One region of the Pseudomonas sp. TMW 2.1634 genome, then DNA from elsewhere that is predicted to be linked to it. Evidence: predicted binding sites of a transcription regulator. Region 1 holds the regulator's gene; each other region holds the start of a gene.
What was found. The regulator FliA, encoded in region 1, starts transcription of late flagellar genes. The targets are predictions, from matches to a motif close to CTAAAGTTTNNNNNNNNNNNGCCGNTAA.
Positions count from the first base shown of each region.

Region 2: the regulator FliA is predicted to act here: its motif matches at 1,981-2,008, upstream of motA (flagellar motor stator protein MotA).
Region 3: the regulator FliA is predicted to act here: its motif matches at 6,081-6,108, upstream of BFC21_RS16805 (methyl-accepting chemotaxis protein).
Region 4: the regulator FliA is predicted to act here: its motif matches at 4,616-4,643, upstream of BFC21_RS07060 (methyl-accepting chemotaxis protein).

Region 1 covers NZ_CP016849.1:1,904,990-1,912,676, reverse strand. Annotated here, with positions in the region: gene flhA (flagellar biosynthesis protein FlhA) at 1-1,109, shown strand, start outside; gene flhF (flagellar biosynthesis protein FlhF) at 1,121-2,443, shown strand; gene fleN (flagellar synthesis regulator FleN) at 2,563-3,390, shown strand; gene fliA (RNA polymerase sigma factor FliA) at 3,390-4,130, shown strand; gene BFC21_RS09130 (chemotaxis response regulator CheY) at 4,327-4,698, shown strand; gene BFC21_RS09125 (protein phosphatase CheZ) at 4,719-5,507, shown strand; gene BFC21_RS09120 (chemotaxis protein CheA) at 5,572-7,687, shown strand, end outside.
Region 2 covers NZ_CP016849.1:3,406,147-3,413,833, forward strand. Annotated here, with positions in the region: gene motB (flagellar motor protein MotB) at 78-1,058, opposite strand; gene motA (flagellar motor stator protein MotA) at 1,062-1,913, opposite strand; gene BFC21_RS16150 (HDOD domain-containing protein) at 2,066-3,604, shown strand; gene BFC21_RS16155 (rhodanese-like domain-containing protein) at 3,643-4,470, shown strand; gene asd (archaetidylserine decarboxylase) at 4,480-5,346, shown strand; gene serB (phosphoserine phosphatase SerB) at 5,463-6,677, opposite strand; gene BFC21_RS16170 (AhpA/YtjB family protein) at 6,810-7,687, shown strand, end outside.
Region 3 covers NZ_CP016849.1:3,560,133-3,567,819, reverse strand. Annotated here, with positions in the region: gene mdoH (glucans biosynthesis glucosyltransferase MdoH) at 1-1,455, shown strand, start outside; gene BFC21_RS16820 (transporter substrate-binding domain-containing protein) at 1,748-2,545, shown strand; gene BFC21_RS16815 (amino acid ABC transporter permease) at 2,653-3,612, shown strand; gene BFC21_RS16810 (amino acid ABC transporter ATP-binding protein) at 3,605-4,339, shown strand; gene BFC21_RS16805 (methyl-accepting chemotaxis protein) at 4,458-6,026, opposite strand; gene BFC21_RS16800 (16S rRNA (uracil(1498)-N(3))-methyltransferase) at 6,179-6,889, opposite strand; gene tatC (twin-arginine translocase subunit TatC) at 6,886-7,683, opposite strand.
Region 4 covers NZ_CP016849.1:1,521,727-1,529,413, reverse strand. Annotated here, with positions in the region: gene pilV (shufflon system plasmid conjugative transfer pilus tip adhesin PilV) at 1-1,678, opposite strand, end outside; gene BFC21_RS07070 (hypothetical protein) at 2,004-2,387, opposite strand; gene BFC21_RS07065 (replication initiation protein) at 3,329-4,243, opposite strand; gene BFC21_RS07060 (methyl-accepting chemotaxis protein) at 4,686-6,314, shown strand; gene BFC21_RS07055 (hypothetical protein) at 6,373-7,687, opposite strand, start outside.

The DNA of each region.
Region 1 (7,687 bases):
AGGTCAAGCGCCAGCAGGAACTGCTGCCATCACCCGCCCGTGCCCAGGAAACCAAGGAGCTGGGCTGGGATGACGTCACGCCCATCGACATGATCGGCCTGGAAGTGGGCTACCGTCTGATTCCGCTGGTGGATCGCAACCAGGGTGGCCAGTTACTGGCGCGGATCAAGGGCGTGCGCAAAAAGCTGTCCCAGGATTTGGGCTTCCTGATGCCCACCGTGCATATCCGCGACAACCTCGACCTGGCCCCCAGCGCCTATCGCCTGACCCTGATGGGGGTGATCCTGGCCGAAGCCGAGATCTACCCCGACCGCGAAATGGCGATCAACCCGGGGCAGGTGTTCGGCACGCTCAACGGCATTACCACCAAGGACCCAGCCTTTGGTCTGGAAGCGGTGTGGATTGAGGTCAGCCAGCGTAGCCAGGCGCAATCGCTGGGCTATACCGTAGTGGACGCCAGTACCGTGGTGGCAACGCACCTCAATCAGATCCTGTACAAACACTCCCACGAGCTGATTGGCCATGAAGAGGTGCAGCAGTTGATGCAGTTGCTGGCCAAGTCCTCGCCAAAACTGGCCGAGGAGCTGGTGCCGGGTGTATTGAGCCTGTCGCAATTGCTCAAGGTGTTGCAGGCCTTGCTCGCCGAACAGGTGCCGGTACGGGATATCCGCAGCATTGCCGAAGCCGTCGCCAACAATGCCCACAAGAGTCAAGATACTGCCGCTTTGGTTGCCGCGGTGCGTGTGGGCCTGTCCCGTGCCATCGTGCAAAGCATTGTAGGCGTTGACTCCGAGCTGCCTGTGATCACCCTGGAGCCCAGGTTGGAACAAATATTGCTCAATAGTTTGCAGAAGGCCGGAGTTGGCCAGGAAGAGGGCGTTTTGCTGGAGCCAAGCATGGCAGAGAAGCTCCAGCGCTCGTTGATCGACGCTGCTCAGCGCCAGGAGATGCAAGGCAACCCGGTTATCTTGTTGGTGGCAGGCCCGGTACGCGCAATGTTGTCGCGCTTTGGCCGTCTGGCGGTGCCCAACCTGCATGTGCTGGCTTACCAGGAAATCCCTGACAATAAGCAGGTCACGATCGTTGCGACAGTAGGCCCTAACGGCTGAGGGTTTGGTTTATGCAAGTGAAGCGATTTTTCGCCGCCGATATGCGTCAGGCCATGAAGCTGATTCGTGATGAGCTGGGGGCTGACGCCGCCATTATTGGCAACCGCCGCATCGCCGGGGGCGTTGAGTTGACCGCGGCCCTGGACTACAAGCTGTCCGCGCTGGCACCCCGGGTGCCGAACATTGAGCTGGAAGAAGAGCTGCGCAAGACCCAGTCGCGGATTGTCTCGGCCCAGGCCGAGTTGAGCCTGCGCGGGGAAGGCGAGGCCGCAGCGGGAGATAACCGCCAGTTGTTTGCCGGTTTGCCGCTGACCGCTGCCGAGCCGTTGATCGAGCCGACCCTTGAAGAACCGCCGCGCCCGGCACCTGCGCCGCCCGCGCCGACAGTCGATCAGCGCGCTTTTGACAATATGCGTCATGAGCTCAACGGTTTGCGCGAATTGCTGGAAGTGCAGCTGGGCTCGCTGGCCTGGAGCCAGTTGCAGGACGCCAAACCGGCCCAGGCCAATCTGTGGCGGCGCCTGCAGCGCATCGGCCTGTCGGGGCCGTTGTCCCGTGATCTGCTGGCGCAAGTGGCGGGCATCGAAGAGCCGCGCCAGGCCTGGCGGATGCTGCTGGCGCATCTGGCGCGGATGATCTCCACCCCCGAGCTGGAGCCGCTGGAAGAAGGCGGGGTGATTGCGATGGTAGGCCCGGCGGGGATGGGCAAGACCACCACCCTGGCCAAGCTGGCAGCCCGTTATGTGCTCAAGTACGGCGCGCAGAATATCGCCCTGGTGAGCATGGACAGTTTTCGCATTGGCGCCCAGGAGCAACTCAAGACCCTGGGGCGTATTTTGAATGTGCCGGTGACCCATGTGGCCCCCGGCCAGTCGCTGGGCCAGACCCTCGAACCGCTGGTGCGCAAGCGCGTGGTGCTGGTCGATACCGCGGGCCTGCAAGCCAGCGACCCGGCGTTGCGCCTGCAGCTCGAAAGCCTGGCCGGGCGCGGGATCAAGGCCAGGAATTACCTGGTCTTGGCCACCACCAGCCAAAAGCAGGTGCTGACGGCCGCGTACCTCAGTTACAAGCGTTGCGGGCTGGCCGGTTGCATCCTCACCAAACTGGATGAAACCGCAAGCCTGGGCGAAGTGTTGAGCCTGGCGATCAGCAACGAGCTACCGGTGGCGTACCTCACCGACGGCCCGCGGATCCCGGACGATCTTCACCTGCCGCGGCGTCACCAGTTGGTGAGCCGGGCAGTGAGTGTGCAAATGCAGGAAGAACCCAGCGAAGAGGCCATGGCCGACATGTTCGCTGATATCTACCACAGCCCGCCCAAACGGGTTGGCTGAGGTCGTCAAAATTACGTTGCAATGTACCTACATCGGCTGGTCTGAAGGTGTTGTTCCACTGGGGAACGCGCAGCCAACGCATGTAGCCGCGTCTAAGTAAGACAAGGTAAAGAAAGATCATGGGCAGCATGCATCCCGTACAGGTGATCGCAGTGACCGGCGGCAAGGGTGGCGTCGGTAAAACTAACGTGTCAGTCAACTTGTCCATCGCATTGGCCGAGCTGGGCAGGCGCGTTCTGTTGATGGACGCGGACCTTGGGCTGGCGAACGTCGATGTTTTGCTGGGCTTGACCCCGAAATTCACCCTGGCCGATGTGGTCGAGGGGCGTTGCGAGCTGCGCGACGTATTGCTCCAGGGCCCCGGCGGGATCCGCATCGTGCCAGCGGCCTCGGGTACCCAGAGCATGGTGCACCTGAGCCCGGCGCAGCATGCCGGTCTGATCCAGGCCTTCAGTGACCTGGGCGACAACCTGGATGTGCTGGTAATCGACACCGCCGCCGGGATCGGCGAGTCGGTGGTCAGCTTTGTGCGCGCCGCCCAGGAAGTGCTGTTGGTGGTGTGCGACGAGCCGACCTCGATCACCGACGCCTATGCGCTGATCAAGCTGCTCAACCGCGACTACGGCATGAACCGCTTCCGCGTGCTGGCCAACATGGCCCAGAGCCCGCAGGAAGGGCGCAACCTGTTCGCCAAGCTGACCAAGGTCACCGACCGCTTCCTCGATGTAGCCCTGCAGTATGTGGGCGCCGTGCCCTACGACGAATGCGTGCGCAAGGCGGTGCAAAAGCAGCGCGCTGTGTACGAAGCGTTCCCGCGTTCCAAGTGCTCACTGGCGTTCAAGGCCATTGCGCAAAAAGTCGATACCTGGCCGTTGCCCGCCAACCCCCGGGGTCACCTTGAGTTCTTTGTCGAACGTCTGGTGCAGCAGGCAGGGGGGCGCTTTTAATGACGGCCAGCGGTTACCGCATGTACAGCAAGTCGTCGCGCGACAGCCAGTACGAACTTATCGAGCGCTATGCGCCCCTGGTCAAGCGCATCGCCTACCACCTGCTGGCGCGTTTGCCGGCCAGTGTGCAGGTGGATGACCTGATCCAGGCCGGCATGATCGGCCTGCTCGAAGTCTCGGGTAAATACGACGCCAGCAAGGGCGCGAGTTTCGAGACCTACGCCGGTATCCGTATCCGTGGCGCGATGCTCGATGAGGTGCGCAAGGGTGACTGGGCGCCGCGCTCGGTACACCGCAATACGCGCATGGTCAGTGACGCAATTCGGGTAATTGAAGCAAAAACCGGTTGTGACGCTAAAGATCATGAGGTTGCGGCCGAACTCCAGTTAAGCCTTGACGATTATTACGCCATTTTGAATGACACCCTGGGCAGCCGCCTGTTCAGTTTTGATGACCTGTTGCAGGACGGCGAACACGAAGGGTTGCATGAAGATGGCGCAAGTGCCCATACGGAGCCGTCGCGCGACCTTGAAGACGAACGCTTCCAGGCCGCGCTGGCCGATGCGATTGCACACTTGCCCGAGCGTGAACGGCTGGTGCTGGCGCTGTACTACGACGAAGAACTGAACCTCAAGGAAATCGGCGAAGTGCTGGGGGTCAGCGAATCCCGTGTCAGCCAGTTGCACAGCCAGTGCGCGGCCCGCTTGCGGGCACGTTTGGGGCAGTGGCGCGCGCACTAGGGTCCTTGATACCTGTGGGAGCGGGCTTGCCCGCGATGGGGTCGACGCGGTGAATCAGTAACGCCGCGTCGTCCGCATCGCGGGCAAGCCCGCTCCCACAGTCGATTCTGGCTGTGTTTGAAAACGAATTGATTGAATGACGCGTTCAGCAGATGAGCGCGTTAAAGACTGCTTGGAGGTCGAATTGGACAAGAACATGAAAATCCTCATCGTTGATGATTTCTCAACGATGCGGCGGATCATTAAAAACCTGTTGCGTGACCTGGGGTTCACCAACACGGTCGAGGCGGACGACGGCACCACCGCGTTGCCGATCCTCAACCTGGGGCATATCGACTTTCTGGTGACGGACTGGAACATGCCGGGCATGACCGGCATCGAGTTGCTGCGCCATGTACGTGCCGACGAAAAACTCAAGCACTTGCCGGTGCTGATGGTGACCGCCGAAGCCAAGCGCGAGCAGATTATCGAAGCGGCCCAGGCCGGTGTTAATGGCTATGTGGTCAAGCCGTTCACGGCTATCGCACTCAAAGACAAAATCGAAAAGATCTTTGAACGCATCGGTTGATCGGTTGCCTTGGGGGCACTATGGAGCATAAAGATTGCACACAGGCCGATTTTGAATCGACCCTGAAAAAACATGCTCACGAATTGGTCGAAAGCCTTGAACGAGGCCAGTTTGGCGATGCCGTGCAGTTGATTCACGAGCTTAACCAGACCCGCGACCGCGGCCTGTATCGCGAAGTCGGCAAGCTGACCCGCGAACTGCACAGCGCCATTGTCAATTTCCATATTGATCCGAGCATGCCGCAAGCCGAAGAAGTGTCGCAGATCACGGATGCCACTGAACGTTTGGCTTATGTTGTGAAACTCACGGAAGCGGCAGCCAACCGGACCATGGACCTGGTGGAAAACAGCACGCCACTGGTCAACGGCCTGGGTCAGGAAGCCAAGGAACTGAGCGCGGATTGGGGGCGTTTTATGCGCCGCGAAATCGGTGCCGAAGAGTTTCGCGAGCTGGCGCGTCGGGTTGACAGTTTTTTGACGCGCAGTGAAACGCAAAACAACATCGTCTCCGCCAATTTGACAGACATCCTGCTGGCCCAGGATTTCCAGGATTTGACCGGTCAGGTGATCAAGCGCGTGACGCAACTGGTGACGGACGTGGAGAGCAATCTGCTCAAGCTGGTGTTGATGGCCAGCCAGGTCGATCGCTTTGCCGGCATCGAACACGACCGTGAAGCCTTGCGTGCAGAAAATAATTCGCAAAAAAACCAGGCCAAGGGTGAAGGTCCGCAGATTCATGCCGATACACGTAATGACGTCGTATCCGGTCAGGATGATGTAGACGATTTGTTGTCCAGTTTGGGTTTTTAGGTCTTGAAGAGGCGTGCGGGCGCTGTTGCCCGGCGTCGAAGAGCCTTTTTCAAGGAGCACGTACATGAGCTTCGGCGCCGATGAAGAAATCCTTCAGGATTTCCTGGTTGAAGCCGGCGAAATTCTGGAGTTGTTGTCCGAGCAACTGGTCGAGCTGGAAAGCCGACCGGATGATGCGGATCTGCTCAATGCCATTTTTCGCGGTTTTCACACTGTAAAAGGGGGCGCCGGCTTCCTCCAGCTCCACGAACTGGTGGAATGCTGCCATATCGCCGAGAACGTCTTCGACATCCTGCGCAAGGGTGAGCGCAGCGTCGACGCGGAGCTGATGGACGTGGTGCTTGAGGCCCTGGATGCGGTCAACGGCATGTTCAGTGAAGTGCGCGAGCGCAGCCCGATCACCGCCGCAACCCCCGAGTTGCTGGCGGCACTGGCGCGCCTGGCCGAGCCTGCTGCTGCGCCAGCAGTGGTGGCGCCAGTCGCAGCGCCAGTGCTGCAAGCGCCGGTGACCGATATCACCGACAGCGAATTTGAGCAGTTGCTTGACTCCCTCGATGCGGTCAAGGCGGCTGCGGCCGAGCCTGAGCCTGAGCCTGAGCCTGCGGTCCCGACAGAGCTTTCGGCCAGCGACGAAATCAGCGACGCCGAATTTGAACTGCTGCTCGACCAGTTGCACGGCAAGGGTCAGTTCTCCACACAGGCTGCGACGGTTGCCGTGGCGCCCGCTCAAGCCCCTGCGGCGCCTGCTGACGTCAGCAATGAAATCACCGACGACGAATTTGAAGCCTTGCTCGATCAGTTGCATGGCAAGGGTTCGTTCAATACCGATGCGCTGCCCGCTGCTGCCAGCGAGACACCTGCCGCACCGTCGGCCAGCGCCGCCGAGGCGAGTGCTGACCCCGACCTGATCAGCGATCACGAATTTGAAGCCCTGCTCGACGAGATGCACGGCAAAGGCAAGTTCAGTGCGGACTCGGCAACGGTGGTGGCCGCAGTAGCCCCGGCCAAGCCGGCTGCGGCAGCTGCGCGTCCGGCACCGGCCCGTGCTGCAGCGGCACCTGCGGAAAAACCGGTCGCCAGCGAAGCCGAAACCACCGTGCGCGTTGATACCGCGCGGCTGGATGACATCATGAATATGGTCGGCGAGCTGGTGCTGGTGCGTAACCGCCTGGTGCGCCTGGGCCTGAACAGCCATGACGAGGAGATGGCCAAGGCGCTGTCCAACCTCGATGTGGTCACCGCCGACCTGCAAACCGCCGTGATGAAAACGCGGATGCAGCCGATCAAGAAAGTCTTCGGCCGCTTCCCGCGGTTGGTGCGCGACCTGGCACGCCAGCTGAAAAAAGAAATCAGCCTGGAGCTGGTGGGCGAAGAAACCGACCTGGACAAAAACCTCGTCGAGGCCCTGGCCGACCCGCTGGTCCACTTGGTGCGCAACGCGGTCGACCACGGTTGTGAAACCCCGGAAGAACGCGCCGCCGCCGGCAAGCCGAGCTGTGGCCGGGTGATCCTGTCTGCCGAGCAGGAGGGCGACCATATCCTGCTGTCGATTTCCGATGACGGCAAAGGTATGGACGCCAATTTCCTGCGTTCCCTGGCCGTCAAAAAAGGCTTGATGGACAAGGACGCGGCCGATCGCCTGAGCGAAAACGACTGCTACAACCTGATTTTCGCCCCGGGCTTTTCGACCAAGACCGAAATCAGCGATGTGTCCGGACGTGGCGTGGGCATGGACGTGGTGAAAACCAAGATCGCCCAGCTTAACGGCTCGCTGAGCATCGAGTCGGCCCTGGGCCGTGGCTCGAAAATCGTCATCAAGGTGCCGCTGACCCTGGCCATTATGCCGACCCTGATGGTGATGCTGGGCAACCAGGCGTTTGCGTTCCCGCTGGTCAACGTCAACGAGATCTTCCACCTCGACCTGTCGCGCACCAATGTGGTCGACGGCCAGGAAGTGGTGATCGTGCGCGACAAGGCGCTGCCGCTGTTCTACCTCAAGCGCTGGCTGGTGGCGTCTGCCGCCCACGAAGAGCAGCGCGAAGGGCATGTGGTGATTCTGTCGATCGGCACCCAGCGCATCGGCTTTGTGGTCGACCAATTGGTTGGCCAGGAAGAAGTGGTGATCAAACCGCTGGGCAAAATGCTCCAGGGCACGCCAGGCATGTCGGGTGCCACCATCA
Region 2 (7,687 bases), 1.5 Mb from region 1:
TGCCCGCGATGCAAACGACGCGACTGTTCAGTAGAACCGCGCCGAAGCTATCGCGAGCAAGCCCGCTCCCACAGTGTTTATGGCGCCTTATCTTCAAACAGATTCAGCTTCTGGCGCTCTTCATGCATCGGCAGTGGCTGTTTGTCGGCTGGCAACTGGATCGGGTCGACCGGCGCCTTGGGCAATTCCTGCGGTTTGACCACCTCCGCCCCCTGCTCACCTTCAATCGCCTGCTGGGCCTTTTTGGTCAGCACCACAATGTCGATGCGACGGTTAACCGGGTTGTAAGGGTTGGCCTTGTCGAACAGCACTGAAGACGCATACCCCACCACCCGCGCAATCTGCCCATCGGGGTAGCTGCCTGCCACCAGCGCGCGACGCGCCGCATTGGCACGGTTGGCCGACAACTCCCAGTTGCCATAATCACCGCCGCCCGCGTAAGGCATGGCATCGGTGTGGCCGCTGATGCTGACCTTGTTCGGCACCGCCTTGATGGTGTCCGCCATCGCCAGCAAGATATCTTCGAAGTACGGCTTGAGCCGCGCACTGCCCACATCGAACATCGGCCGGTTTTCGGCATCCATGATCTGAATACGCAGGCCGTCCGGGGTGATTTCAAACAGCAACTGGTCCTTGAACTTGCGCAGCTGCGGGTTTTCTTCAACCTTGTTCTGCAACTCTTGCAGCAACAGTTCGAGACGCTCTTTCTCGACCTGCTCGGCCATGCTTTCAACCTGCTCGGCATCGACCTTGATCTTGTCGGGCTGGGGCTGCAGTTTTTCTTCGGGGTTAAGGGTGTTTTCCGGCGCCAGCGCGGGGGTGCCGCCCAGGTCGATAACGTAGGGTGTACCGCTTTCGCTGAAACCGATCGGGTCCTTGAAATAACCGCCAATGGCGATCTTTTGCTCGGGCGTGGCGGCTGTCATCAGCCACATCACCAGAAAGAACGCCATCATCGCCGTGGCGAAGTCGGCAAAGGCGATTTTCCAGGCGCCACCGTGATGGCCTGCGGCGTAGCGCTTTACGCGCTTGATGATGATGGGCTGGTTGTTTTCCATAAATCAGCGACCGCGAACCACTTGTTCCAGCTCGGAAAAACTGGGCCGGTGCTTGGGGTACAGCACCTTGCGACCGAACTCGACTGCCAGCGACGGCGGCATGCCCGAGGCCGAAGCCACCAGTGAGGCCTTGATCGCTTCGTACACGTTGAGTTCTTCCTTGGCATCGTGAGCCAAAGACGTTGCCAAAGGCCCAAAGAAACCATAAGCAGCCAGAATACCGAAGAAGGTACCTACCAGCGCGGCACCAACGTGCATGCCGATGGCCGCCTGGTCGCCTTCGCCCAGCGAAGCCATAGTCACCACAATACCCAGTACCGCGGCCACGATACCGAAGCCCGGCATGCCGTCGGCAATCCCGGTAACGGCGTGGGAAGGATGCTCCAGCTCTTCCTTGAGGTTGTACAGCTCCATGTCGAACAGCCCCTCAAGCTCGTGGGGGGCCATGTTGCCCGATGACATGATGCGCAGGTAATCGCAGATAAACGCCGTCATGCGTTCATCTTTAAGCACGGTGGGGTATTTGGCGAAGATCGGGCTGGCGGCCGCGTCTTCAATGTCGCTCTCGATGGCCATCATGCCTTCGCGACGACTCTTGTTAAGAATCTCGTAAACCAGGCCCAGCACTTCCAGATAAAAAGCGTGGGAAAAACGCGAACCGAACATGCCCAGTGATTTTTTGATCACGTGCATGGTCATGTAACCGGGGTTGGCCTGCAGGAATGCACCAAAGGCCGCGCCGCCAATGATCAAGACCTCGAACGGCTGGATCAGTGCACCGATCTTGCCGTGGGAAAGCACGTATCCGCCGAGCACACTCGCGAACACGACGATGATGCCGATAATTTTAGCCATAGATATAAAAGTACTTCTTGGGTCGGTTCAAGGTCATATTCCAGCGTAGCTAAAACTCTTCTTCTCCTTATCGGCGAATCTGCGCCAGACTATAGCCGGTAGAGCCGAAAAGCCATTCGACCCCCACATTGGATGATCATCGCGTCCCCATTATGGCCAACGAAACCAGCGCACCGACATCAACACCCACCACCCTGGATGCCTGGGTGACCCACCTGGACGCAGTCGACCTGCCGATCCCGCAAGCCAGCCATGCGCGGGTCTTCAAGACAATCAATGACAGTCGCCGTTCGTTGCGCGAAATTGCCGAAGTCATGCAGGACAGCCCGGCGCTGGCGCTGAGGCTGATCCGCGAGGCCAACCAGCAAGCGCAAAGCAGCTTGAGCGAACCTGCCGAAAGCCTTGAAGTGGCCATCAACCGCTTGGGCCTAAAGCGCACCCAGGCGTTGCTCGAACGCGTGCCCGCCCTGGCGCTCGAAGATATCCCGCTGGCCTACCGGCAAATCCAGCTGATCAGCCAACACGCGGCGCAACAGGCCATAGGCTTGTTCGGCAACCGCCTAGCGCGGCTCTGGCAGGAAATCTACTGGGGCAGTTTGCTGTTTCTGTCGCCGCTGTGGGCCCTGGCGCTCACCCACCCACAGCTGCTCGAAGCCTGGGAACGGCGGGTGGTCGAGCACAATGAATGCGCCAAAAAGGTCGAGCTGCAGCTGTTTGGCGTACCGCTGTTTGATATCTGCCGTACCCTGGCCGAGCTGTGGCGCCTGCCCGCCTGGGTGATGCACGGCTACACCGTGATCACCGAAGAGCGCCGCACCCTGGTCAACGTGCTGCATATCGCCCGCGACAGCCATCACCCGCTGCGCCAGCAACAACACCTGGACGCCGACCCGGCGCTGCGGCGCTGGCTCAATCAGCCCGCCAACAGCGTATTGCTGGCCAACTGCCTTGCACTGTCGGCCCAGCAGGCCTGGGACACCCCGCACAACCTGCGCTGGCAGTACGTCACCAGCCTGTACCTGCAAATGCCACTGGACGAAGTCCAGCAGCAGGCGCATCAACAGGCCGCAAGCAGCGCGCGCTATCACTCCACCCCCGACCTTTGGCACCCGGCCCAGGCATTGCTCTGGCCGTGGGATGCGCGCCGCAGCGGGCACAGTTCGCTGGCTGCCCCGCCGCCCTCGGCCGAATCACTGGTTGCCTGGCGCAGGCATTGCGGGCAACTGCTGGCACAACCCAGCGCATTCACCAACCCCATGCACCTGACCACCTGTGCCCGCGACGCCTTGGTGGCCTGCGGCATGCGCCGGGTCATGCTGCTGATGGCTGACAAAACCTCGACCAGCCTGAGCGTTAACCAGATTGCCGGGCTGGCAAAAACGGCCTTCGACCTGAATGTGAACATCAGCGACAGCACCGCACTGCAACGCTTGATGACACAACCTGCGCAAGTGCGCCTGACGCCCGAAAACAACGCGGTGATCTCCGCCGTCTTGCCCTACGCCCTGCGCAGCCTGTTCCCCGGCGAGCATCTGCTGCTACGCTCGCTGAGCAATAACGGCCGCGTGGTCATGCTGATCCTCGCGGACCAGGGCGGCGGACCGTTTTCCGAAACCAGCGTGCAGGCATTTGGCAAAACCGCCCAATGCATCGAGAAAGCCCTGAATAGCTTTAGTAGTCGCGGGCGCTAGCGCTACAATCCCCCCCTTTTTTGCTCTGGAGGCTTCACATGCCTGGCTTCTCTGGCTTGCCGTTAGTGATTGAACCGCGCGACCTGCTTGCCCGGCTCGACGCTCCCGAACTGATCCTGGTCGACCTGACCAGCGTTGCGCGTTACGAAGCCGGGCATATTCCGGGGGCTCGCTTCGTCGACCCGAAACGTACGCAACTGGGCTTGCCACCGGCGCCCGGCCTGCTGCCGACGCAGGCGGCGCTGGAAGCGCTGTTCAGCGAGCTTGGCCACAGCCCAGACGCGGTCTATGTGGTGTATGACGACGAAGGCGGCGGTTGGGCCGGGCGGTTTATCTGGTTGCTGGATGTCATCGGCCACAAGGCTTATCACTATCTGGATGGCGGCATTCACAGCTGGATTGCTGAAGGTCTGGCCCTGAGCCATTACCTTCCGGACGCAGCCACGGCTCCGGTTTCGCTGACCCTGCATGACGAACCCACCGCAACCCGCGAATACCTGCAAAGCCGACTGGGCGCTGCTGACCTGGCGATCTGGGATGCGCGCAGCGAAGCCGAATACACCGGTGAAAAAGTGCTGGCAGCCAAGGGCGGGCACATCCCCGGGGCGAAGCATCTGGAATGGACCGCCGGCATGGATAAAACCCGCAGCCTGCGTATTCGCACAGACATGGCGCAGGTCCTCAAGGACCTGGGCATCACGCCAGACAAAGAAGTGATTACCCACTGCCAGACCCACCACCGTTCTGGCTTTACTTATCTCGTTGCCAAAGCGCTCGGCTATCCGCGCGTCAAAGGCTACGCCGGCTCCTGGGGCGAATGGGGCAACCACCCCGACACCCCCGTCGAGCTACCTGTAAAAAATTAAGGACCTTGAATGAAAAAGCGTTTGTTTCTCCTCAGTCAGTACCTGCTGCCGCATCACCTGCTGTCACGCCTGGCCGGCTGCATTGCCGAATGCCGCGTGCGCTGGTTCAAGAATGCGTTCACCAGCTGGTTCGCCAAGCGTTATCAGGTGGACATGTCCCAGGCCCTGGTTGAAGACGTCACCGCCTACGAGCACTTCAACGCCTTCTTCACCCGTGCCCTGAAAGACGGCGCGCGCCCGCTGGATCAAACCCCGGGTGCGGTGTTGAGCCCTGCCGATGGCGCTGTCAGCCAATTGGGGCCGATCGAGCACGGTCGTGTATTCCAGGCCAAAGGCCACAGCTACAGCGTGCTGGAACTGGTCGGTGGCGACCCGGCCGTTGCGGCGCAGTTCATGGGCGGCGAGTTCGCCACCATTTACCTGTCGCCCAAGGACTACCACCGCGTACACATGCCACTGGCCGGCACCCTGCGCGAGATGATCTACGTGCCGGGCCGCCTGTTCTCGGTCAACCAGACCACCGCCGAAAACGTGCCGGAACTGTTCGCCCGCAACGAGCGCGCCGTGTGCATTTTTGACACCGAGCGCGGCCCGATGGCCGTGGTATTGGTCGGCGCCATGATCGTGGCATCGATTGAAACCGTGTTTGCCGGCCTGGTCACCCCGCCGAAACGCGAGCTGAAAACCTTCCGTTACGACGAAGCTGCCCGTGCGCCGATCCACCTGGAGAAAGGTGCCGAGCTGGGTCGCTTCAAACTGGGTTCGACGGCAATCGTGCTGTTTGGCGCGGATCAGGTGAAATGGGCCGAAGGCCTGGCGGCAGGAACGCCGGTGATGATGGGTCAGAAAATGGGTGTACCGGCGCACGCCGAATAACCCGACCCCCTGTGGGAGCGGGCTTGCCCGCGATTGCATCACCTCGGTGAATCAGATGCACCGAGGTGTCAGCATCGCGAGCAAGCCCGCTCCCACAGGTCATTTACAGGGCTGTTTTAGCCCTGGCTGTTACGGTCACGCTGGCCCAGCAGGTACAGCACGCCATCCAGACCCAGGGTCGAAATCGCGTGTTTGGCCGACTTCTTCACCAGCGGCTTGGCACGGAATGCCACACCCAGCCCGGCAATCGCCAGCATCGGCAAGTCGTTGGCGCCATCACCGACCGCGATGGTCTGCTCCAGGCTCAAGCCTTCCTTTTGCGCCAGTTCGCGCAGCAAGTCCGCCTTGCGCTGTGCATCCACAATCGGCTCGACTGCAACGCCGGTCACCTTGCCGTCCACCACTTCCAGCTCATTGGCGAACACATAGTCGATGCCCAGCTTGGCCTGCACCTGCTTGGCGAAGTAGGTGAAACCGCCGGACAGGATGGCCGTCTTGTAGCCCAGCCGCTTAAGTTCGGCGAACAACACCTCGGCGCCCTCGGTCAGGCGCAGTGAAGCACCGATGGCATCCAGCACGCCCACGTCCAGCCCTTTGAGCAGCGCCATGCGCTCCTTGAAACTGGCCTTGAAGTCCAGCTCACCGGCCATCGCGCGCTCGGTGATGGCCGCTACCTGCTCACCCACGCCGGCGGCCTTGGCCAACTCGTCGATCACTTCGGCTTCAATCAGTGTCGAGTCCATGTCGAACACCGCCAGGCGGCGGTTGCGACGGAACAGGGTGTCTTCCTGCAGGGCGATATCCACACCCAGCTCCTGGGCCAGGTTGAAGAACTCGGCACGCAGGGCGTCAATGTCCGCAGGCTCGCCGCATACACGCAGCTCGATGCAGCTTTTGCTCGCTTCGGTCGGGGCATCCAGCGGTACACGGCCGGACAGGCGATCGGTCTGCTCGATGTTCAAACCGTGCTGGCTGATCACCGAGGTCACGCGCTGCAGCTCATGGGCCGTGACCTGGCGGCTCATCAGCGTCACCACATGACGGGTCTGGCTTTGCTCGTTGACCCAGCGCTGGTAATGCTCTTCGCTGATCGGGTCGAAACGCAGTTGCAGGCCTTCCTGGGCGATCAGGGGTTGCAGGTCCTTGAGCACTGCCGAGACTTGCTCGGCGTGTGGAATTTCCACCAGAAAACCCAACGACAAAACGCCGTGGATGGCGGCCTGACCGATGTCGAGAATATTCACACCATTGCTGGCCAGTACACCGGTAATGGCCGCAGTGAGACCTGGACGGTCCTCACCGGTGATGTTTATCAGGACGATTTCGCGCAAGGCACACCCCCATTCGCTAAAAAAAACGCATTCTACCCACTTTCAGTGACCATCGGGCACCGCCAAGGCTTTGCCGCCCTCAGGCCGCTCGCTATACTGCGCACCAACTTAACGGACTAAGAGCCGCGCTCAGTGAACCGGCCATCGCCTGTCAAAACCGATAATTTCTTCCTGCTGATCTTCCGGGCCCTGCGCGATCGCCGCGTTCCGCTTGCTCTGCGTATCGCCAGCCATAACGTGATTCTGGTCGCCCTGGCGCTGGTCATCTATGCCGTGGTCATGGGCCTGCAATTCAAGCAGGCCATGCACGAGCAGGCCGACGCCCTGGGCCAGAGCCTGACCACGCAAACCGCCACTTCGGCGACCGAGCTGCTGGTGTCCAACGATATCCTCAGCCTCAACGTGCTGCTCAACAACCTGACCAAAAACCCGCTGGTAGCCCACGCAGCTATCTATAGCGTGGATAACCGCATCCTCGCCGAAGCCGGGCAACGCCCCAAAAACGGCCTGCTGGGCGAAACCCAGGGGTTGTACCAGACCAAGATCACCTTTCAGGATGTGACCGCCGGGCACCTGCGCATCAGCCTGGACATGAACCAGTTCGAACAGCCGATGACCATCAGCCTGCAGAGCATGGGCATTCTGGCGGCCATCCTGCTGGCCCTGGCATTGGCCCTGAGCTTGCGCCTGGGCCGTCATATCACCACGCCCCTGCTGCAACTGCGGGTCTGGTTGCGCGAACCCGATCCTTATACCCCGGCCATTCAGCGCCAGGACGAGATCGGTGATCTGGCCCGCCAGCTTCACTCGCGCCTTGCCCCACCGGCACCAGAGCCAGAACCCGAGCCAGAACCGGAAGAAGACTACGACGACAGCGACTACGAAGACGCTGAAGACAACGAGCCGACGTTCGAAGTACGCAACCTGAGCGACCCGTCGTTCGACCAGACCCCGGCTGTACCTGCACCCAAAGCGGTGCCGCGCCAGGTGATCAGCACCGCTGAAGACGA
Region 3 (7,687 bases), 1.7 Mb from region 1:
ATGGAAGCCACGCCAGACGCCGGCATTATCCAGACTGCACCGCGTGCCTCGGGCATGGACACGCTGTATGCACGCATGCAGCAGTTCGCCACCCGTGTGTACGGCCCGTTGTTTACCGCCGGCCTGCACTTCTGGCAGTTGGGTGAATCCCACTACTGGGGGCACAACGCAATCATCCGCATGAAGCCCTTTATCGAGCACTGCGCCCTGGCGCCGCTGCCGGGCAAAGGTGCGTTTGCGGGCGCGATCCTGTCCCACGACTTCGTTGAAGCCGCGTTGATGCGTCGTGCCGGTTGGGGCGTGTGGATTGCCTACGACTTGCCGGGCAGCTATGAAGAACTGCCGCCTAACCTGCTGGATGAGCTCAAGCGTGACCGTCGCTGGTGCCACGGTAACCTGATGAACTTCCGCCTGTTCCTGGTCAAGGGCATGCACCCGGTACACCGTGCTGTGTTCCTCACGGGGGTGATGTCATACCTGTCGGCGCCGCTGTGGTTCTTCTTCCTGCTGCTGTCGACGGCCTTGCTGGCGGTCAACACGCTGATGGAACCGCAGTACTTCATGGAACCGCGTCAGCTGTATCCGCTGTGGCCACAATGGCACCCGGACAAAGCCGTCGCCCTGTTCTCGACCACGATCGTGCTGTTGTTCCTGCCTAAACTGCTGAGCATCATCCTGATCTGGGCCAAGGGTGCCAAAGAGTTCGGTGGCAAGTTCAAGGTGACGTTGTCGATGCTGCTGGAGATGTTGTTCTCCATGCTGCTGGCGCCGGTGCGCATGATCTTCCACACCCGCTTTGTACTGGCTGCGTTTCTGGGCTGGGCTGCAACCTGGAACTCGCCACAGCGTGACGACGACTCCACGCCGTGGAGCGAAGCGGTGCGCCGTCATGGCCCGCAAACCCTGCTGGGTGCGGCCTGGGCAGCGCTGGTGTTGTGGTTGAACCCGAGCTTCTTGTGGTGGTTGGTGCCGATTGTCGGTTCGCTGATGCTGTCGATCCCGGTATCGGTGATTTCCAGCCGGGTGAAACTGGGCCTCAAGACCCGCGACGAAAGCCTGTTCCTGATTCCTGAGGAGTACGCACCGCCGCGTGAATTGTCGGCCACCGCCGAATACACCCATGAAAACCGCTACCACGCGCTGCATGACGGTTTTGTCCGGGCCGTGGTTGACCCACAGCAGAACGCACTGGCCTGTGCCCTGGCGACGTCCCGTCACCGTGAAGCCGAGCCGATTGAATGGCTGCGTACCGAGCGTGTGCGTCATGCCCTCAAAGTCGGGCCTGAAGGGGTGACCAACAATGAGCGCATGCAGTTGCTCAGCGACCCGGTTGCTCTGGCGCGCCTGCATGCGCTGGTGTGGAGCGAAGGTCATGAAGGCTGGCTCAACGCCTGGCGTAAGTCGGTTGCCGCTGACCCTCACGCACCGTTGTTGCCGTTGCAGCCTGCTGCCTGATTGATCGCGGGCAACCCGCTTCCCCTTTGTGGGAGCGGGCTTGCTCGCGATGGCTTCACCGCGTCCTACCTGCTGCAACGCGTTGCCTGCATCGCGAGCAAGCCCGCTCCCACAGGATCTCCTCAGTCCTGCATCCCACGGCCATCGCGCTTTTCTCTCGCAAAACTCGTGTCACAACCCTCAGTGAGTTAGCATCCGTTTTCGAATGGGTGAGTGCCCGGCTTTATTGGCTTTATGCATCAAGCCAGCCGCAGGCCAACACCTTAATTGAGTAGGTGAGGGGGAGTTGATGATGAAGAAGTTTGTCTCGAAACTGCTGTGCGGTGTCACGGCACTGCTGGCGATCAGCGCAGCCCATGCAGGCGCTATTGATGACGCGGTCAAGCGCGGCACGTTGAAGGTGGGCATGGACCCGACCTACATGCCCTTTGAAATGACCAACAAGCGTGGCCAGATCATTGGTTTCGAAGTTGACCTGCTCAAGGCAATGGCCAAATCCATGGGCGTCAAGCTGGAACTGGTGTCTACCGGTTATGACGGCATCATCCCGGCCCTGATGACCAACAAGTTCGACATGATCGGCAGCGGCATGACCCTGACCCAGGAACGCAACCTGCGCCTGAACTTCAGCGAACCCTTCATTGTTGTGGGCCAAACCTTGCTGGTACGCAAGGAACTGGCTGACAAGATCAAGTCCTACAAAGACCTCAATGACCCGCAATATCGCCTGACCTCGAAAATCGGCACCACCGGCGAAATGATCGCCCGCAAGCTGATGTCCAAAGCCCAGTACCACGGCTACGACAACGAGCCTGAAGGCGTACTGGACGTGGTTAACGGCAAGGCTGATGCCTTTGTATACGACGCGCCTTACAACGTGGTGGCAGTCAACAATTTCGGCAACGGCAAACTGGTGTTCCTTGACCAGCCGTTCACCTACGAGCCACTGGCCTTCGGTCTGAAGAAAGGTGACTACGACAGCATCAACTTCATCAACAACTTCCTGCACCAGATCCACGAAGACGGCACTTACGATCGCATCCATGACAAGTGGTTCAAAGACACCGCCTGGCTCAAAGACATGGAATAAGGCCGATTAATCAATCGCGAGCAAGCCCGCTCCCACCCCGGTTGTGGGAGCGGGCTTGCTCGCGATGATGGCCTCCCTAGCGACACAAAACGTGGAACCTGAAAGTGATCAAACAAAAAAAAGTCCAGTGGCCCTGGCACGTATTGACCGTGCTGGTGCTCATCGGCCTGGCGGGTGCGTTGTATTACGCCACCTCGCTGATGTCTTACGAATGGCGCTGGAACCGTGTCCCGCAGTACTTCGCCTATCAGGCCGAAGAAGCCCAGCGGGCGGCTGAACACTCGACCATCATCGAACTGGTACGCAAGGGCGACAGCGCCGAAGTGGTACTGCGTGGCGAAGATGGCAATGAACAACGGGTGACCGTTACCGGTAACAGCCTGCAACTGGCCGAAGGCGACGAAGTCGACGAAGGCGATGTAATTGGCGTCAACCGCCACTGGGCTGCCGGGCCGCTGCTGTGGGGCTTGTGGACCACGGTCTGGCTGTCGCTGGTGTCTGGCGTACTGGGTTTGATCATTGGCCTGGCCACCGGCCTGTGCCGGCTGTCGAACAACCCGACCCTGCGTGACCTCTCGACGCTCTATGTAGAACTGGTGCGCGGCACGCCGTTGCTGGTGCAGATCTTTATCTTCTACTTCTTTATCGGCACCGTACTCAACCTGTCCCGCGAATTTGCCGGTATTGCCGCGCTGTCGCTGTTCACCGGTGCGTACGTGGCTGAAATCATCCGCTCGGGCGTGCAGTCCATCGCGCGCGGGCAAAACGAAGCGGCCCGCTCGTTGGGCCTCAACGGCAGCCAGTCGATGCGCTATGTGGTGTTGCCGCAGGCGTTCAAACGCGTGCTGCCGCCATTGGCCGGGCAATTTATCAGCCTGGTCAAGGACACCTCGTTGGTGTCCGTGATCGCCATTACCGAGCTGCTCAAGAGCGGCCGTGAAGTCATCACCACCTCGTTCTCGCCGTTCGAAATCCTGTTCTGCGTAGCGGGCCTGTACCTGTTGATCAACCTGCCGCTGTCGCACTTCGCCAGCCGGCTTGAGCGGAGGCTCGCGCAAAGTGATTGAAGTTCGCGAACTGGTAAAAGTCTTCGACACCCGTGGCCATATCGTGCGCGCCGTGGACAACGTCAGCACCACCGTCGCCCAGGGCGAAGTGCTGGTGGTGATCGGCCCGTCGGGCTCTGGCAAATCGACCTTCCTGCGATGCCTCAATGGCCTGGAAGACTTCGATTCGGGCTCCGTCAGCATCGACGGCCTGGACCTGGCCAACCCCAAGACCGACGTCAATGCTTACCGGCGTGAAGTCGGCATGGTGTTCCAGCATTTCAACCTGTTCCCGCACATGACCGTGCTGGAGAACCTGTGCCTGGCGCAGAAGGTGGTGCGCAAGCGCGGCAAGGCCGAGCGCGAGGCCAAGGCCCGGGCGTTGCTGGACAAGGTCGGGATCGGGCAAAAGGCCAATGAGTACCCGTCGCGCCTTTCGGGCGGCCAGCAACAGCGTGTGGCGATTGCCCGGGCGTTGGCGATGGAACCCAAGGTGATGCTGTTTGACGAGCCTACCTCGGCGCTTGACCCGGAAATGGTCGGTGAAGTGCTGGACGTGATGAAGACCCTGGCCCGCGAAGGCATGACGATGGTCTGCGTCACTCACGAAATGGGTTTTGCGCGTGAAGTGGCGAACCGCGTGCTGTTTTTCGACCACGGCAAGCTGCTGGAAGACTCCGCCCCGGAAGACTTCTTTACCTCGCCTAAAGACCTGCGCGCCCAGGCGTTTTTGCGTCAGGTGCTTTAAAAGCAGGGCCTACCTGCTTTTGTGGGAACGGGCTTGCTCGCGATGCAGGCGCCGCGGTTTGTCAGGATAACCGCGTCGATCCAATCGCGAGCAAGCCCGCTCCCACAGGGGCAGGGGGCTAGACCTTGAACCGCCCCACCAATGTCTGCAAATGCGTGCCCAACCGCGCCAGCTCCGTGCTGGACGCCGCCGTCTCTTCGCTGGCGGCGGCGGTCTGGTCCGATATATCCCTCACGTTCAATACGCTACGGTTGATCTCTTCAGCCACCGCACTCTGTTGCTCGGCGGCGGCGGCAATCTGCTGGTTCATGCCCTGAATCGTCGACACCGTGCGGGCGATGGTGCCCAGTGACTCGCCTGCACGACGGGTCAGCTCAACGCTGTTGTCGGTCAGGGCGCGGCTGCTGTCCATGCTGCTGGACACCTGCTGGGTACCGCTTTGCAGGCCGGCAATCAGCTCTTCGATTTCTTCGGTGGATTTTTGCGTGCGCTGCGCCAGGCTGCGCACCTCATCGGCCACCACGGCAAAACCACGCCCGGCTTCACCGGCCCGCGCTGCTTCAATTGCCGCGTTCAGAGCCAGCAGGTTGGTTTGCTGGGCCACGGACTTGATCACGTCCAGCACGCTGCCGATCTTGTCACTTTCGCGCTTGAGATGGCTCATGGCCTCGGTGGAGTGGCCCACCTCAACCGCCAGCTTCTCGATCTGGGCAATGGCCTGCGCCACTACCGCATCCCCTTCGCGGGTCTGCTGGTCTGCGGCCACTGCGGCTTCAGAGGCTTCTTCGGCGTTGCGCGCGACTTCCTGCACGGTGGCGGCCATTTCGTTCATGGCGGTGGCCACTTGATCCGTCTCGACCTTCTGGTTGTTGACCCCGGCACTGGTTTGCTCGGTCACGGCAGATAGCTCTTCGGCAGCACTGGCGATTTGCGTCACCCCATCGCTGATTCCGCCAATCAGTTCGCGCAGGCCCTGGGTCATCCGTTGAATGGCTTGTTGTAGCTGCCCCAGTTCGTCGCGACGGTCGGTGGGGTGGTCGTGGGTCAGGTCACCTGCTGCAATGCGCTCAACGGTCTTGAGCGTGCGTTGCAGCGGGATCACGATCTGGCGGGTGATGACCCAGGCAGCAATGATGCCCAGTACCAGTGCCAGCAGCGTGCAGCCGATCAGCAGGTGTGTGGCCTGGCGGCTTTCGTTGTTGCGTTTGGTTGCCTGCAAGGCCGAGAGTTTCTGGCTTTGCTCGATCAACACATTGCCCTGCTGGTGCATGCGCTCAACGGCTTGATCGCTGGCCTGGGAGCCCTGGATCAGGTCGGCGAAGGCGCGTTTGTACTCGGCCACGGCGTTGAGTTGCTGCTCAACCAGGGCCAGGTCGTCGGGCGCGGTCAGTTGTGAGCGCGTCAGCTCCAGGGCGTTGTCCAGTTCGTTCAGTTGGGTAGTCACGCCGGCAAGTGCGCTTTCACCGGGCTGGCGTTCATATTCGAGGCGGGCAATGCGCAGGTCTTTGGTCAGGCTGATGATTTTCGAAATATTGGCCAGCTTGTCGCCGCGGTCGATCACTGAGACCAGCCCCTTCCAGCCTGTGCCGGCAATCAGCAGGGTCAGCACCAGTACCAGGCCGAAACCCAGGCTGAGTTTGCGATTGACGCTTATATTGCCGAGCAGTGTGGCCAGCCAACGGTACATGGTGATACTCCTTTACTAACCGAGACTCGTGACGGTCTTTGATGGGTTATCAGGGCATCGGCGCGCAGGAGTAGAACTGAAGGGGGGTGGTCGAATGTGTGATGCAGATCAACAACCCGTAGCCGCTGCTGCAGCGACCACGGGTTGTAGGGTCAGAACAACCGGGCCAGCAGGGCGGTGACAGCGGTTTCAACCCGCAGGATGCGTGCGCCCAGTTGCACCGGCTGCAAGCCGGCCTTGGCCAGCAGGTCGATCTCGTAAGGGATCCAGCCACCTTCCGGGCCAATGGCCAAGGTCACGGCCTCGTCCAGCCCGCGCGGGCAGGCCGGATGATCCCCCGGGTGGCCCACCAGGCCCAGGGTGCCTTCGACCAGCGCCGGCAAACGGTCTTCGACAAACGGCTTGAAGCGTTTTTCGATGATGACCTCGGGCAATACGCTGTCCCGGGACTGCTCCAGCCCCAGGATCAACTGCTCGCGAATGGCTTCGGCCTCCAGGAACGGGGTCTGCCAGAAGCTTTTCTCCACCCGGTAGCTGTTGACCAGAATCACCTTGGGCACACCCATCGAGGCCACGGTTTGCAGTACCCGGCGCAGCATTTTCGGGCGTGGCAGGGCCAATAGCAGGGTCAACGGCAGCTTGGCGGGTGGCGGCTGGTCGAGGCTATGGATCACCAGCTCGGCTTCTTTGGCCTCCAGGCGCACCAGCTCGGCGCTGCCCATCAACCCGCCGATGCGGCCCACGCGCAGGCTGTCGCCGACAGCAGCACGGTGGACTTCCTGCATATGCGTCAGACGCCGGTCACGCAGGATCACGCGATCGGCGGCAATGAAATCAGCCTCTTCGAGGAGCAGCAGGTTCACGGTTGTGCTGCTGGCGGTTGGGCGTCGTTGTCAGCCGATGGCTCGTCTGCGTCATCACCGCGCTTGTTCTTGCTGACCAGGCTGCCGAACAGGATGCCGATTTCAAACAGCATCCACATCGGGATCGCCAGCAGGGTTTGCGAGAAGATGTCGGGTGGCGTCAGGATCATGCCGACCACGAAGCAGCCGATGATCACGTAGGGGCGGATCTTGCGCAGGTACTTCACCTCGACAATGCCGATCCATACCAGCAGCACCACGGCCACCGGGATTTCAAAGGCCACGCCGAAGGCAAAGAACAGGGTCATGACGAAATCGAGGTAGCTGCTGATATCGGTCATCATCGCCACGCCTTCCGGGGTGGCGGCGGCGAAAAACTTGAACACCAGCGGGAACACCAGGAAGTAGGCGAAGGCCATGCCGGCATAGAACAGGAAGATGCTCGACACCAGCAGCGGCACGGCGATGCGTTTTTCATGCTTGTACAGGCCGGGCGCGATAAAACCCCAGATCTGATGCAGGATCACCGGGATGGCGATAAACAGCGAGACCATCATGGTCAGCTTGAGCGGCGTCAGGAACGGCGAGGCCACGTCGGTGGCAATCATCGTTGCGCCCACCGGCAGGTATTCGCGCAGCGGCGTGGAGACCAGGGTGTAGATCTGCTGGGTAAAGGCAAACAGCCCGGCAAAAATGATGAAAATCGCCGCGATGCAGCGCAACAGGCGGGTACGCAACTCGGTCAGGTGCGAAACCAGCGGCATTGGCTGGTCGTGTTCAGGCTTATCGCTCATGCGC
Region 4 (7,687 bases), 380 kb from region 1:
TTTCAGTACCGCCGAAACTTTGCACTGTAATCGTGTGGGTGTGTAACCCTGCTGGCTGCGACCAGACAGATTGTATGCCATACCAGTTCTCATCACCTAAAACCGCGTTGCCGGGGTCTGTTGGGGATCGATCTCGCGTATGACGTGTCTCGTGGCTATGTAACCCATCCATCGAAGCCGTAGCGTTGTGTTTGTGGCTTTTTAGATCGTCTTGCTGGGCGGAAGCTAAGGATCTACCCGGATCGATGCCCTTGCCGTTATCCCAAGCCCTTACGAACTGCCCGCGTAGGTCGAGTGTTCCACCTGAACCGTTTGCTGCGATCCAGCCCGGTGGACAGCTTGTAGCGTTAAAAAACGCATACATGCCGGACGTTGATTGAGTTGTCCAAATACCGCTTTCGCACGATAAAATTAGCCCTTTAAAGTCTCTGGCGAGCAGGCCATTGGGAGAGCAACTTGTGCCAGCGGCTTCTACTTTTGTTAGGTTTATGTTGTTGTCGAACTGTCCTCTACCTTTGACAGTCAAGGTTCCATCCATTCTGGAATTGCCTAAAACTGCCAAGTCTTTCTTGACGTTCATGTAATTGGTGTTTATTTCGTCTGAAAATATTGTATCTGTGTAAAGCGTTTTGATTAGCCCTTTTCCTGCGGAAAGGGTATCAATGACCTGATAGGCAACCTCTGTTCCTGCGTCGTCTTGGGAAAGCATTCCACAAGGTGCGTTTTCAGTTGATTCGATAAGACCATCTGCTGAGTGAGTATATACAGGGCAAAGTCTATCAAGCATCACTCTTTCATTGGTCGATGAGTTTACTGCTACATCTACCGCTACCGGGCTGCCAGTTTCTGTATGGATTCCGATACCACAATCCACTGTTTTTGACTCCCAAGCACTTCCGCTTGTGTCTTTAACCCATTTGATACAGCGAAGTCTGTTATGCCCTTTGGACTCTTTAAACGCGACTGCTGAGCCTAGCATTGAGTTTGTTCCATCTACTCTTAAATACTCGTTTCCGCCCTCTCGGTCGTAGGTGGCGACTAATGTGCAATTAGCTTTTAAAGCTAGGCATTCCGTATTGGTTATTTTTGTAGCGGGGTCGGAGAGTGCAGCAAAGTAGAACTGATGACCGCCAGTCACGTTTAAAGAGTCATTAGCATTGGCGGCAATTTTTGCTCTGTTGTAATATCGGAAATTTTGAGAAAAAGATTTTTCATTTTTCGGTTGAAAGATGACTTTGTAGTTTTTTATAAATCCTTCTTCGTCGGGGGTTATTTTTGCATTCGCAATGAAGTCATATGGAACTCTTGACCAGAATTTACAAGGAATGAGTTGTGTTGATTTCTCTTTAGATAAAACAGGCACCCAGCTTTTGGGGTTTCCGCAAGTGGAGTCTTTGGCGATAAATTCATTATTAAGCATTTCAAGGATGGCCGGAGAACCACTCCACTCGCTGCCATTCTTGAAGTTGTCAATGTCCCAGCCATCGAGATGGATACGCTTGTCAAAAGCGGTGATGATGGAGACTATATCTTTTCCGAATATAGTGGCTTGTTGCTCTCGCTGTTGTTCCAGATACCAACAAAGGAAGCTGACGACAAGAGACATTACTATTGATAATGAAAGAAGCGTTTCAAAAAGAGTTAAGCCTTTTTGTTTTTTATTACGGATGAGTGCCATGGGTTTTATTTATGTTGTTATATTTACAATAACATAAAAGAGAAACTTTAAAAGAGGGGTTGTTGATGGGGGTGATAGCTAATGGTTCGGAGGTATATCCTTGAACCTATGGCTGCTTAGCTCAACGAAAAGATAGGCGGTATTTTCTACTCTGTGGGAGTAGGATATATGCCCGTGAAGGTCATTATTTGGTTTAAAGATACAAGTATGTATCGTGGCAGGATACATAGTGGTTGTAAATTCCTACGGTGTAGGAATGTGTATATCCGCAAAGCGAAAAATAGCTTCACGGGTATAAGTATGTAAAGTGGGGCTTTACATGTATTTATAGTTTAATGTCCAGCTTTTCGATAATAGATTGCTTGTATTCGTCGGCTTCAATGTCTATTTTTATTTTTGCTTCTTTCCACTGTTCTTCATAAAGGTCTTGCCATCGTGCTACTAATGAATGGACAATCATATCAAGGTTTTGTTGTTTTACACTGTTCCCGCTTCTTGCAAACTCCTTGATTAGAACATCATTGGATATTGATTTGCAGCCTGAAAATGCTGCTATTAGCTTTTTAGCGAGGTTTGAGGTCATTCGTATATCATGAAGCTCATCCATTTCTATTATTTTTATGAACAAAATTAAAAATTTTTGACGCTCACGTCTTTTAAATCCACCAACCATGCCGCCTATTTTTCCTGCATATTCCATCCTGTTCATAATTAGAACTCCTATGTTGTTATAATACCAATACCATAGGGTTTTGATATGTCAATGCTTCAAGGTCATATCTCCGAACCTTCAACTATTTCAGGTTTTGCTTCCGGGATATGTATTGTAGGAAATTGGCTACTTTCGATTTTTTTGAAATTTTAACGTCACCAATCCCCCACATTTTTTTGTGAAATTAATTTGAGAGCGATTTTTGAGTTTTTGCAGTGTCGTTTTTTGTTCTGCTTTGTGGCAAATTTCAACTAAGTGATTTGCTTAGGGTTGAACCCTATTTGCTCATTAACGTCCGACCTTATATTTATTTTCGTTTTGCTATTGACAAGGTTTTTTGCTGTAAATAAGCCATAATTCAATGGTTAAAAAATTAAATATCTAAAAAAATTCGATGAAAACGTTAAATTTTCACGGCAATTTTTTCAAGAAAATAATTTTTGTAAAAAGTCGATTTTTGGTTACTGCCCCAAATCGCTTTCGGGATATTTAGGCTTATCAGCCCAGTGAATGATATTCACCCATTTTGATGAATTTTGAAAAGTGTGAAATTTTCATCAGGAGAGAAATTTGATATGTATGTATACATACATATAGGTTGGGGGACATATCTCCGAACCTATGGAAGTATTGGGTTGAGTGGTTAACGCTGTTTTGGACTGTTTTTGATATAGGCTTTTTACACTACCCATAATGCTGCGAGGTATAACGCATTTGGCTATTTTAGGCGTGTAGTGGTGTGGCTTGGTGTCGTTGTATCAACGGAGTGGAAGAATGCCGATTTTGACCAATTCCGTGCGTTATATCGATATCGGTGGGGCGGTGTATGTATATGTGGGGGATACGGGGAGGAAAGGGAGGGGATGGGCGGGAAAGGAAGAAGAAACACCCTCACCGGGTGCTATTATCTGATATAGGCTTTTGCACTAATTATAATGCTAGGGTTGCTTTCTCCAATAAAATATAGTTCTACGGCTTACATTTAACTCCTTCATGACTTCCTTAATGGTTGCTCCTGCTTCAAGTAAGATAATACCTCGTTCTCTCTTGGTCTTGCCCTTCTGTTTACCCCTGAAAGCCTGTATCTCGCTTGTATGGGTTCTTGCGACATAATCGTCAAAGGTGCCCCGGTTAAAGTTTCTATGCGTCCACTTCGCCACGCTTTTGGCCGTGTGCTTTACTTCGGAAATGTCCAACGGCGTAGTAAAATTAACGTTGTAGCCGGTGGCACGGTCTAGGCAAGCGTTTAGCCATTGTTCATAGGTCGGCCAACCCTGACGAATCGCCTTGTATGCCCACGCTCTTAATTGGTCAAAAAGCATACAGTTACGACCCAAGCCATAATCCTCTATGGGCTTTTCTTTGGCCTTTTCAGGGGTTAGGTCGATGTAGTCGGCCAAGTCGTCCAACGTGTATGGATCGGCCTGCCATTGGTGGACGATCCAGTGGGAATTGATCGGGTTCTTGCAGATCAACCCGGAATAGCCTCTGTCGGCTCCCAGACGACTACGCAAGCCTGCCTCAACGGCTGCAGCGTATCGTAAAGCGGCGGTTTTGCCGTCGATTGCGGTTCGGACAGGTGTTTGTAGGAGGTAAAGCAAATGAGCGTGCCCATTGGCCGGATTTCGAGCTATTAGGTTTGGGGCTGGTGCTCCCACGTCATCCCAGTGCATCCCTGCATTAGATTTATCGAGGTCAAAAACCATCCAATATCTATGTGTAGGCCCATTGGGCTGAACTAGTCTTGCAAGTTTAGCTTTTTCTTTTTTATTGATTTTTAAGCCGCTGATTAAATCATCGGTGTGATAAGGTCTCTTTGGTAAGTAGTCCTCAAATAGTTTTATACATCCCATTGTTTTCCTCTTCTAATTGGTTGTTTAGAAAAAGAAAACCTTGGAAGATGACTTGACAATAAACTTTTTGATGATTAAATGAGTGTGTTGATTAAAGTTTTTTAAAATTTTATTGTAGTATCCTTAGCCACCTTGCCGGGTGGTTTTCTTTTTCTGCTCCTTTCAAGTTGCCACACTTTCGAAGTTTGTCAAACTTAGATGGTAAAAAACCCGCTTAGTCGCGGGTTTTTTATTGGCATAAAAAAGCCTGCACGATGCAGGCAAAGGGAAATGGGAATTACACTACCGCCTGTAAGTGGTGAGTTTGTACTGTGGTTTGTGTTGAAAATCAATGCTGCCTATCAATTAGACTGAAGGATATGAGTTTTTTCATTCAAGAAATTATTTTTTTTGCCGATACAGCAAGTACTGATTTATTACGTCTTGGGTTTAGGAGCGGTCGATGAATATTAGAAGTATGAACATTGGTAGTCGAGCCGGTATTGGGTTCACAATTATCGCATTACTCGTTTTGGTTATGGGAGGGATCGCTTTATTCCAAGCATACCAAATGGACGATGCAGCTGCCGAAATTCGTAATGAGTGGTTGCCAGCAGTCGAGGCTGTGGGAGAGGTTGGGAGTAGTTTAGGGCGAGCCAGAGCACTGACTTTACGAACGTTGATTTTGGAGGGGAAATCCGAACTAAATACTACCGTTGATCTGGTTAGAAGTATAAACCAAGATGTTGCTATGAGCTTGAAAGGTTATGAAAAGGAAATAGATGACTCTGAGGATCGTCAGATTTTCGAGAAATTTAAAACCTCATACGAAAAGTACCTTTCTGTTCAGCGTCAGATTTTAGAAGGAGTTTTGTCTTCACCTGAAAGGGCTGACGAAATTAAGATGGCAAATGGACCTTTGGCTGATGATGCTGATCAAATGATGGTTTTTTTAAATCAGTTGATTAAGTTTAATAAGAAAGGTGCTGTTTATGCTGCTGATCAAACAAATAAAGTATTTAATGCTGCTGTTTTCATGATTGTTGTCGCGTTGATTATTATTTTGATACTGATGATTGTAATCGCGGTGGTTCTTACTCGGAGTATCGTTTCTCCTTTGGCTGAAGCGGTGGTAGTTGCAGATAGAATTGCCGATGGTGATTTAACTCAACGAATCAAGATAAATGGTTCTGACGAGCCTGCACACCTGCTAATTGCATTGAAAAAAATGCAGATTAGCTTGCATGATACGATTAAAAGAATCTCCGAATCATCAAATATGCTGGCTTCTGCTTCTGAAGAGTTACATGCGGTGACGGAGGATACTAATCGAGGACTCAACCAGCAAAGTGCAGAAATCGACCAAGCCGCTACAGCGGTAAATGAGATGACAGCGGCGGTTGAGGAAGTGGCTCGTAACGCTGTAAATACTGCCGATGATTCTAAAGCTGCTGATAAAAGCACCTATCAAGGCCGTGAAAAGGTTAGTCAGACTTTGGAGTCCATTAATAAACTCGTTGGTAATATCTCTGATACTTCGTCTGAAGTTAAAATTTTGGCACAGAGTGCCGGTGAAATTAGTCAAGTACTGGTAGTAATTCGCTCAATTGCTGAGCAAACAAACTTGCTGGCACTTAATGCTGCCATCGAAGCTGCTAGGGCTGGCGATGCTGGTCGTGGCTTTGCTGTTGTAGCGGATGAGGTACGTGCGTTGGCTCATAGAACCCAACAATCGACAGCTGAAATAGAACAAATGATTGAAGGTATTCAATCAGGTACAGGCCGTGCAGTTGATGCTATGAATGAGAGCCAAGACCGTGCTAATGGCACGTTAGTGGTTGCTCGGGAAGCTAATGATGCTCTTGAGGTAATTAGTGAAGCAATTACCTCAATCAACCAGAAAAACTTGGTTATTGCCAGTGCTTCGGAAGAGCAGGCACAGGTTGCCCGTGAAGTTGACAGAAATTTGGTTAATATTAGGGATTTGTCAATGCAAACGTCTGCGGGGGCTAACCAAACCAATGCGGCTAGTCAAGAGCTTTCGCGTCTTGCGGTAGATTTGCATTCTATGGTTTCAAAATTTAGGCTTTAAAAGCAAGATGACGCTCGCAAATTATTTATAAGCCCCTTTTAGGGGCTTTTTTTATGAGTTAGCTATATGGGTCATAAGGGTCTTGATATGGGCTTGGTGGCTTGAGTTTTAGCAGTCTTCTCTTTCTGGCTTCTTTCGCCTGCAGGGCTTCCTCCTTGTCAAACTCAACAACTTGTTTTCTTGTGAACGTGTCGGATGCCAAAAGTTTCACTTTATCTGTAAATCCTAACTCCACTTTGGCATGGTCTAATCCTTGTTCTTTTAGTTGTTCCCCAACGTTAAATAGGTAATCCTTTCGTTTCTCTGAACCCAAGCGGCTTGCCATTTTATATGTGTTTTCTCTTAATCTCTTATAGAATTGCTCTGGATTTTCATCAAGCCTTTTGGCTTCAAGTATTCGATCAACCAGAATGTCAAATTTTTTGATTAATGGTTCAAGCTCTTCCTCGTAGACCTTAATCGCTTTTTCTAATACTGATTTTCTTTCGGTATCCTCTTCTATTTTCTTCCTTAGCTCGCGTAGTTCTTTGGTCATTTTTTCTTTGGTGGATTTGAAATTTATCTTTAGCTGTTCGGTTTTGTTCGTCTTCTCGGTTATGTCCTCGGACAGTATTTGCCTATGGTGGTCGAGCTTCGCATTTTCTTTTTGCTGCTCTGTGGCGTGCATCTCTAAGTTTTGGATTTTATTCTGGTATGTTGAAACAGTATTTTGAAGCTCGCTTATCGTGGTGTTAAGAGTGACGACATTCGTTTTTTGCTCGGTCAGCTCTTCTTTCTTCTGTGTAAGCTCCTGCTCAAGTTTCTCTACTTGTCTGGTGTAATAGTTATGGCTTCGCTCGCTCTTGGGCTTCTTGGCCTCCTGCTCAATCTTGCTTAGGAATTCTTTGTTATCCTTGGTTTTAGGTAGGAATTTGGCTTGTAAGCCATATGGAGCGGCTAAGCTGTTAAAGTGCTCGTAAAAGGCCGCCTGCATTACTTTTGACTTCCATGACTCGCGTTCTCGGATAAACCTATGGTTTTGCTTTTCTTCGCTACGGTTGGGAAGTTTGAAGTTTTCTAATGTTGGCGGTTCGGATATATTATCAAGGTGAGCTTTGTTCTTCGCGTAGTATTGTGATGCGAATTCAAATTCTTGGGCTGAAAAATCATATTTTCCGGTCTTTGTGTTTTGAAGGTCAAGGAAGGCGTGAACGTGGTTGGTTGTCTCGTCCAAGTGGCTGAATGAAAAAAGCATCTTGTTGTTGGGGAAATTCTTTTGATAGAACTGGTGCATGGCTTTCTGCAAAAGGTCTGTGTATCCCTTTGTGATTGCCAATTTATTGGGTTCAGGTATCACAAGGATGATTTCTTTAACCCTGTTGACCGTCCTTGAT